2 regions of the Halomonas sp. DP8Y7-3 genome follow, and region 2 is predicted to be linked to the other one. Evidence: predicted binding sites of a transcription regulator. Region 2 holds the regulator's gene; the other holds the start of a gene.
The links. Region 2 encodes FNR, which switches genes on or off when oxygen is low (the NO sensors DNR and NnrR bind a similar motif). Its sites were predicted from a motif close to TTGATNTANATCAA; they were not measured.

Region 1: KUV86_RS18255 (nitrate/nitrite transporter) is a predicted target of FNR. The motif match lies at 1,001-1,014, and genes of this name have one in related genera.

The regions. Positions count from the first base shown of each region.
Region 1 is NZ_JAHVIO010000019.1:142,018-145,225, forward strand. Features, by position in the region: gene KUV86_RS18250 (histidine kinase) at 1-961, opposite strand, end outside; gene KUV86_RS18255 (nitrate/nitrite transporter) at 1,233-3,208, shown strand, end outside.
Region 2 is NZ_JAHVIO010000009.1:265,009-268,216, reverse strand. Features, by position in the region: gene ccoS (cbb3-type cytochrome oxidase assembly protein CcoS) at 1-75, shown strand, start outside; gene KUV86_RS10905 (sulfite exporter TauE/SafE family protein) at 85-771, shown strand; gene fnr (fumarate/nitrate reduction transcriptional regulator Fnr) at 930-1,670, shown strand; gene ttcA (tRNA 2-thiocytidine(32) synthetase TtcA) at 1,950-2,873, opposite strand; gene KUV86_RS10890 (hypothetical protein) at 3,073-3,208, opposite strand, start outside.

The DNA.
Region 1 (3,208 bases), on a different contig from region 2:
CGGCTTGATGATGGGCCGCGGGCCGAGGCACAAGGCGAATCATTTCCTTGCCGGCCCCACCGGTAGTGAGCCTCAGCTCGAACGGTCCCTCGTCGGTGACCGCCTCCAATTGACGCAGGACGTCTTCAAGCTCCTCACGGGTCAATGGCGTCACGCCATTCAAACGTCGCGCCGTCAGGTAAAGCATCCGCAGCGCATCATTACTGCGCTTCAACTCATGCGTCTTGGCCGCCACTCGCTTTTCGAGCTGCCCATACATTTCCGAAAGACTGGCATTCATCTTGTTGATCGTACGCGACAAGAGGCCAAGCTCGTCATTCCCACGGTAGGTCGTTCTACCGGAGAAGTCACCCACCATTACACCATTTACCACCCGAATAAGATCTCTAAAAGGCGGCATGACGCCACACACAATTCTGTACACCACCATCACCATAAAAACAACAAGAATGGTCAGCGACACACCCTGAAAAACTTCCAGAAAGACCACCTTAGACTCCGCATATTTTTGCAGACTCCCAACTAGAATATCCACTTTATCGACGAACTCTGCCACCTGGTCATCGAGGCGAAAGGCATTGCCGCCGTCAAAGGCATGGATATTGGGTCGCAGGTTTTCGTGCCAGCATTCGACCACTCTGTCATAGGCATCTCTCAGGGGGTCATCCACATCGCCAGGAATCAGACTGACAATGGCTGGGCTGGCAAGAGTGGCTTCCATCTGTTCCTGCTGCCAACGGCGCCGGGGATGGTCGGCAGGCAGCAATTCACTGGTCGACAGCAATCGGTAGGCCTGCATCCTCAGCGACCCCGCCTGATTGATGGCATCGGCGTAGCCACCCGCGCTCTGGGCGATAACGATCGAGCCCAGCAGGCTGACCAGCGCCAGACAGGCAATCGCGGCCATCGCGACCAGCATGCGCAGCATCAGAGAGCGGCGCAGGTAAAAGGCGCCGTTCATGGCTGCCCCTCGTGTCTTGTCTTCCACCACCCACTTCTATTGACCCAGATCAAGGGAGTTATCACCTAACCAATATCAGAATGTCTCATTTATGTTTCGAGGCAGATAATACGTGACGAATCTCTTAAAAACACCCGCATACCCCCATGGAGGTAAGAGATCAACGACGCTGGATATACCCTCCCATTCTGTTGATCACAATCAAGTGCCTTGCAGATACATTGTAGCAATGTTTAAGGGGACAAACCGGCACCCCTACTGAGGAAAGCATATGCTTCAACATGACTCCGTACCGCGGCGTCAGCAGAATCAAGCGCTAGGTCTGGCCACCCTGGCCTTCACTCTCTGCTTCGCCGTCTGGACTCTCTTCTCGATTCTCGGCATTCAGATCAAGGAAGACTTCGGTCTTTCTGACACTCAACTCGGCCTGTTGATGGCCACACCGGTGCTGACCGGCTCCATTAGCCGTCTATTCCTCGGCGTACTGACTGACCGTTTCGGTGGCCGTTGGGTGTTCGGCCTGCTGATGCTGATCACGGCCACCTGCGTCTATCTGCTGACCTTTGCCAACAGTTACTCGATGCTATTGGTCGGCGCCCTGGGTATCGGCCTTGCGGGCGGTTCCTTCATCGTCGGCGTCGCCTACACCTCCGCCTGGTTCGAGAAGGAACGTCAGGGTACCGCTCTGGGCATCTTTGGTGCCGGTAACGTGGGCGCTGCCGTGACCAATTTTGGCGCCCCTTTTCTGCTCCTGGCACTGGGCTGGAAGAGCACCGCGCTGGTCTATGCCACCGTCATGGCCATCATGGGCGTCGCCTTCATTGTGCTGGCCAAGGAAGACCCCAGCAGTCGATCTCGCAACGCCGTGCGCCAGCCGCTATCCGAGCAATTTGCGCCGCTGGCCGATCTGCGCGTGTGGCGCTTTTCTCTGTATTACTTCTTCGTCTTCGGCGGCTTTGTGGCCCTCGCCCTGTGGCTGCCCCACTACCTGATCGAGGTCTACGGACTCAGCCTGGGAGCGGCGGGTATCGTCGCGGCGCTGTACACTATCCCAGCCTCGCTGTTCCGCATCCTCGGCGGCTGGATGTCGGATCGCTACGGCGCTCGTCGGGTGATGTACTGGACCTTCCTGGCCTCGGTCATCTGCACCTTCCTGCTGAGTTATCCGCCCACCCAATACACCATCGACGGAGTGCGTGGCCCGGTCGAATTCACCTTCGCCATGCCCCTGGTCGGCTTTATCCTGCTGACCATGGTGCTGGGCTTCTTCATGTCCCTGGGCAAGGCCGCCGTGTACAAGCACATCCCGGTCTACTATCCCAAGAGCGTAGGTCTGGTGGGCGGCGCGGTAGGCATGGTCGGCGGACTCGGCGGCTTCTTCCTGCCACTGACCTTCGGCATGCTCAACGATGTCATCGGCATCTGGCAGAGCTGCTTCATGCTGATGTTCGTCGTGGTCGCCGCGGCGCTGCTGTGGATGCATCACGCGATTCGTAAAGCCGAACGCATCGAGGCTCGCGACCGCTGCGAATCCACCGATCTGCCGGAGCTTTCTACCCCCAGCAAATTCGTGCTGCAGGACTGGCGCCCGGAAGACGAGTCTTTCTGGCAGACCACCGGCCGCAAGATTGCCAGTCGCAATCTATGGATCTCGATCCCCTGTCTGCTGCTGGCCTTCAGCATCTGGATGGTGTGGTCCATGGTGGTGGCCAAACTGCCCCAGGTGGGCTTTGACTACAGCCCGAACCAGCTGTTCTGGCTGGCCGCCCTGCCGGGACTGTCCGGCGCTACGCTGCGCATCTTCTACAGCTTTACCGTGCCGATCTTCGGCGGGCGTCGCTTCACCGCTTTCTCCACGGCCTCACTGATTCTGCCGGCACTGTGGATCGGGTTTGCGGTACAGAACCCTGACACCCCCTACCTGGTGATGGCGATCATTGCCCTGCTGTGTGGCTTCGGTGGCGGTAACTTTGCCTCCAGCATGGCCAACATCGCGTTCTTCTATCCCAAGCGCGAAAAAGGCAAGGCACTGGCCATGAACGCCGGTCTTGGCAACCTTGGCGTATCGGTGATGCAGTTCCTGGTTCCCGTGGTGATTTCTACCGGCAGCTTCGTGATGTTTACCGGCGACGGCCAACCGCTGTCAGACAGCGGCATGCTGTGGCTGCAGAACGCCGGCTTCGTGTGGGTGCCGTTCATCGCTATCGCCACCGTTGCCGCCTGGTTCGGCATGAACGACATCGCCAG
Region 2 (3,208 bases):
AAGCCGGCAAGAGAGACGCCGGTCGATGACGCAGCAGCCGACGAGCATGATTCCACGCCACCCCCTGGATCCTGAGCAGAACGCATGAACCCAGTAGGTCTAGACCTGCCGCCCGCGATGGCGGCGTTTGTCTTCGGGCTGCTTGGCGGAGCACATTGCATCGGCATGTGCGGCGGTATAATGAGTGCCCTGACCTTTGCCATTCCCCCGAGCATGCGCCACCCTATTCGTGTAGGAATTTTACTACTCGGCTACAACTCGGGGCGTCTGTTCAGCTACTGCCTGGCAGGCGCTATGGTCGCAAGCCTAGGCTCTGTGGTGGCGCTGGCACCGGGCATGCGGGACCTGCTGCAGGTGGTTGCCAGCCTGATGCTGATCACGATGGCGCTTTACATTGCCAACCTGTGGAAAGGGCTACGCTGGCTGGAGGCATTGGGCCAGCGCCTGTGGAGGTACCTGGAGCCAGCAGGACGTCGCCTGTTGCCAGTGGTCAAGCTACCTCAGGCGATTGCACTCGGGGCCATCTGGGGCTGGCTGCCCTGTGGCCTGGTGTATTCCATGCTGGCATGGAGCATGGCCATCGCAGACCCTGCCCGTGGAGCACTACTCATGCTCTGCTTTGGCCTGGGAACGCTACCGGCACTAGTGACAACAGGGATTGCTGCACGCCAACTGCAGAGTTTGCTGGCACACCCTGCCACTCGATTTATGGCAGCGGGCATGATTGTCGGTTTAGCTGTATGGAATATCCTACAAATTGTAGGAAATTGACGACCATCATATCGCCGCCAGATTATTGAGGCAAAAGAGGTATATGCACCTTTGGCCCAATATCTGCGTGTAGAATAGCGACAATAGCATGCAGCTAGGGCAAGCCAGTTTCCTACATGCCCTGCTCATCATGAACCCCAGACCCACAGGAGCTGCGAATGAGTCCATCGGCCCAAGATCGACGGCGCCCCATGCTACATGAGACTCGTTGCGAGTCCTGCAGCTTGAGTTCCCTGTGCCTTCCGTTGTCGCTGGAGACCGCTGACCTCGAGCGCTTCGATTCCATTATCCGTCGTCACCCTCCGATCAAGAAGGGCACTCGGCTGGTCGAGCAGGGAGATCGCTTCACGAGCGTCTTCGCGGTTCGCTCCGGTAGTCTCAAGCAGATCACCACCGAGGGTAGTGGCGAAGCGCAGCTGACCAACTTCTTCTTGCCCAGTGAACTGGTCGGCCTGGATGGCATCGACGACGGCAGATACCCCGGCAGCGTGGTGGCACTCGAGACCACGACCGTATGTGAGATTCCCTTCGATCGCCTTGACGCCCTGACCCAGACGCTGCCGGAACTACGCGCGCAACTGTTCCGCACCCTCAGCAAGGAGCTGCGCGAAGATCGCCGCATGATGCAGCTGCTGTCGCGCAAGACCGCTGACCAACGACTGGCCTGCTTCTTCCTCGGTCTGTCCGACCGTTTCCGACGTCGCGGCTACTCGCCGTTCAGCTTCCGCCTGTCCATGTCCCGGGCAGATATCGGCAACCACCTGGGACTTGCCGTCGAAACGGTCAGCCGCATTCTGGGGCGCTTTCAACAGCAGGACCTGGTGGCGGTCTCTGGACGGGAGGTCAATATCCTGGACCTCGCCTCACTGTCGAACCTGGCTGACACCGACGCCAGCTGATCCCGCGGCGCTGACAGGGCCTGCGGCCGACAGCGACCGATAGACGTCGTGCCACGCCCCAAGCCCAGCCCCCCTAGGTAGGGCGACGATATACCGGCTCCATCAACAAAAGAGGCCGCATCCCAGGATGCGGCCTCTTGCTATCTTATCGGGACGAGCGTTCAGACATTGAAGAGGGCCACTGCGTGATGTGGCCCTAGCTCGCTTCACGCTTCAGCAGTGCCTTTTCAGCAAGGCATGTTCAGCAGAGGCTCTTCAGCAGGGCGTGTTCAGGCGAGCTTAGTCGGCATCAACGATATCAATACGCCGAGCCTGGCGATGCGCCTGCTCGGCCTCCAGCCCTTCAAAGTCGAACAGCTCGCGGTCCGCCAGCTGCGAGGGTGCCACGTTGGTCACGGCCTTGAACATGCTCTCCAGGCGCCCAGGGTGCTTGGCCTCCCACTCTGCCAGCATTTCCTTCACCACCTGGCGCTGCAGGTTGGGCTGCGAACCGCAGAGATTGCAGGGAATGATCGGAAAGGCCATGGCATCGCTGTAGGCCTGGATGTCCGCCTCGCGGCAGTACGCCAGCGGCCGGATGACAATGTTCTTGCCATCATCGGACAGCAGCTTGGGCGGCATGGCCTTGAGACTTCCTCCGAAGAACATGTTGAGGAACAGCGTCTCGAGAATATCCTCGCGGTGGTGTCCCAGGGCAATCTTGGTCGCACCGATCTCTTCCGCAAAACCGTACAGCGACCCTCGGCGCAGTCGCGAGCACAGCGCGCAGGTGGTCTTGCCCTCGGGGGTCTTTTCCTTCACCACCGAGTAGGTGTCACGCTCGAGGATGTGGTAGTCCACGCCAATGCTGTCCAGGTAGTCCGGTAGCACGTGCTCGGGAAAGCCGGGCTGCTTCTGGTCGAGGTTGACCGCCACCAGGGAGAAGTTCACCGGCGCATTGCGCTGCAGGCTGCGAAGAATCTCGAGCATGGTGTAGCTGTCCTTGCCGCCGGACAGGCATACCATGACCTTGTCGCCTTCCTGAATCATGCCGTAATCGATGATGGCGTTGCCGGTCTGACGCCGCAGACGCTTCTGCAGCTTGTTGAACTCGCGCTTGGCCTTGGCCTGGGCGCGCTCGTCGTCAGCTGCCGGGGACGCGGCATCACGACGGTCGAGGACACGGGGATCAAACAGGGAGGCGGAAGCGGGCTGAGCAGACATGGGCTGGGCACATCACGGCTGAAAATGAAGACCCGCTAGTCTATCACTCACGTCCGCTACAGGCGAAGAAGTCAGCAACCACTCACCCCTGCGATTACGCTGGTTCACAACCGCGTATCCTGGGCCAAGGTGCTTTTGACTAGCCGCCCTGTGACTAGCCGCCCTGTGAAGAGAGGACCTGTGACAAGACGACCTGTGGCTAGACGACTTGTAGTGCCAGCAGATAGCGCGCCACCACACCAAGCAACAGCAGCAAGATGCCGAAGCGTTGCCAGGCGTGCTCACTCACCGTCAGCGTCAGACGCTTCTCCCAGAACTTGACCATCCCCCACAGG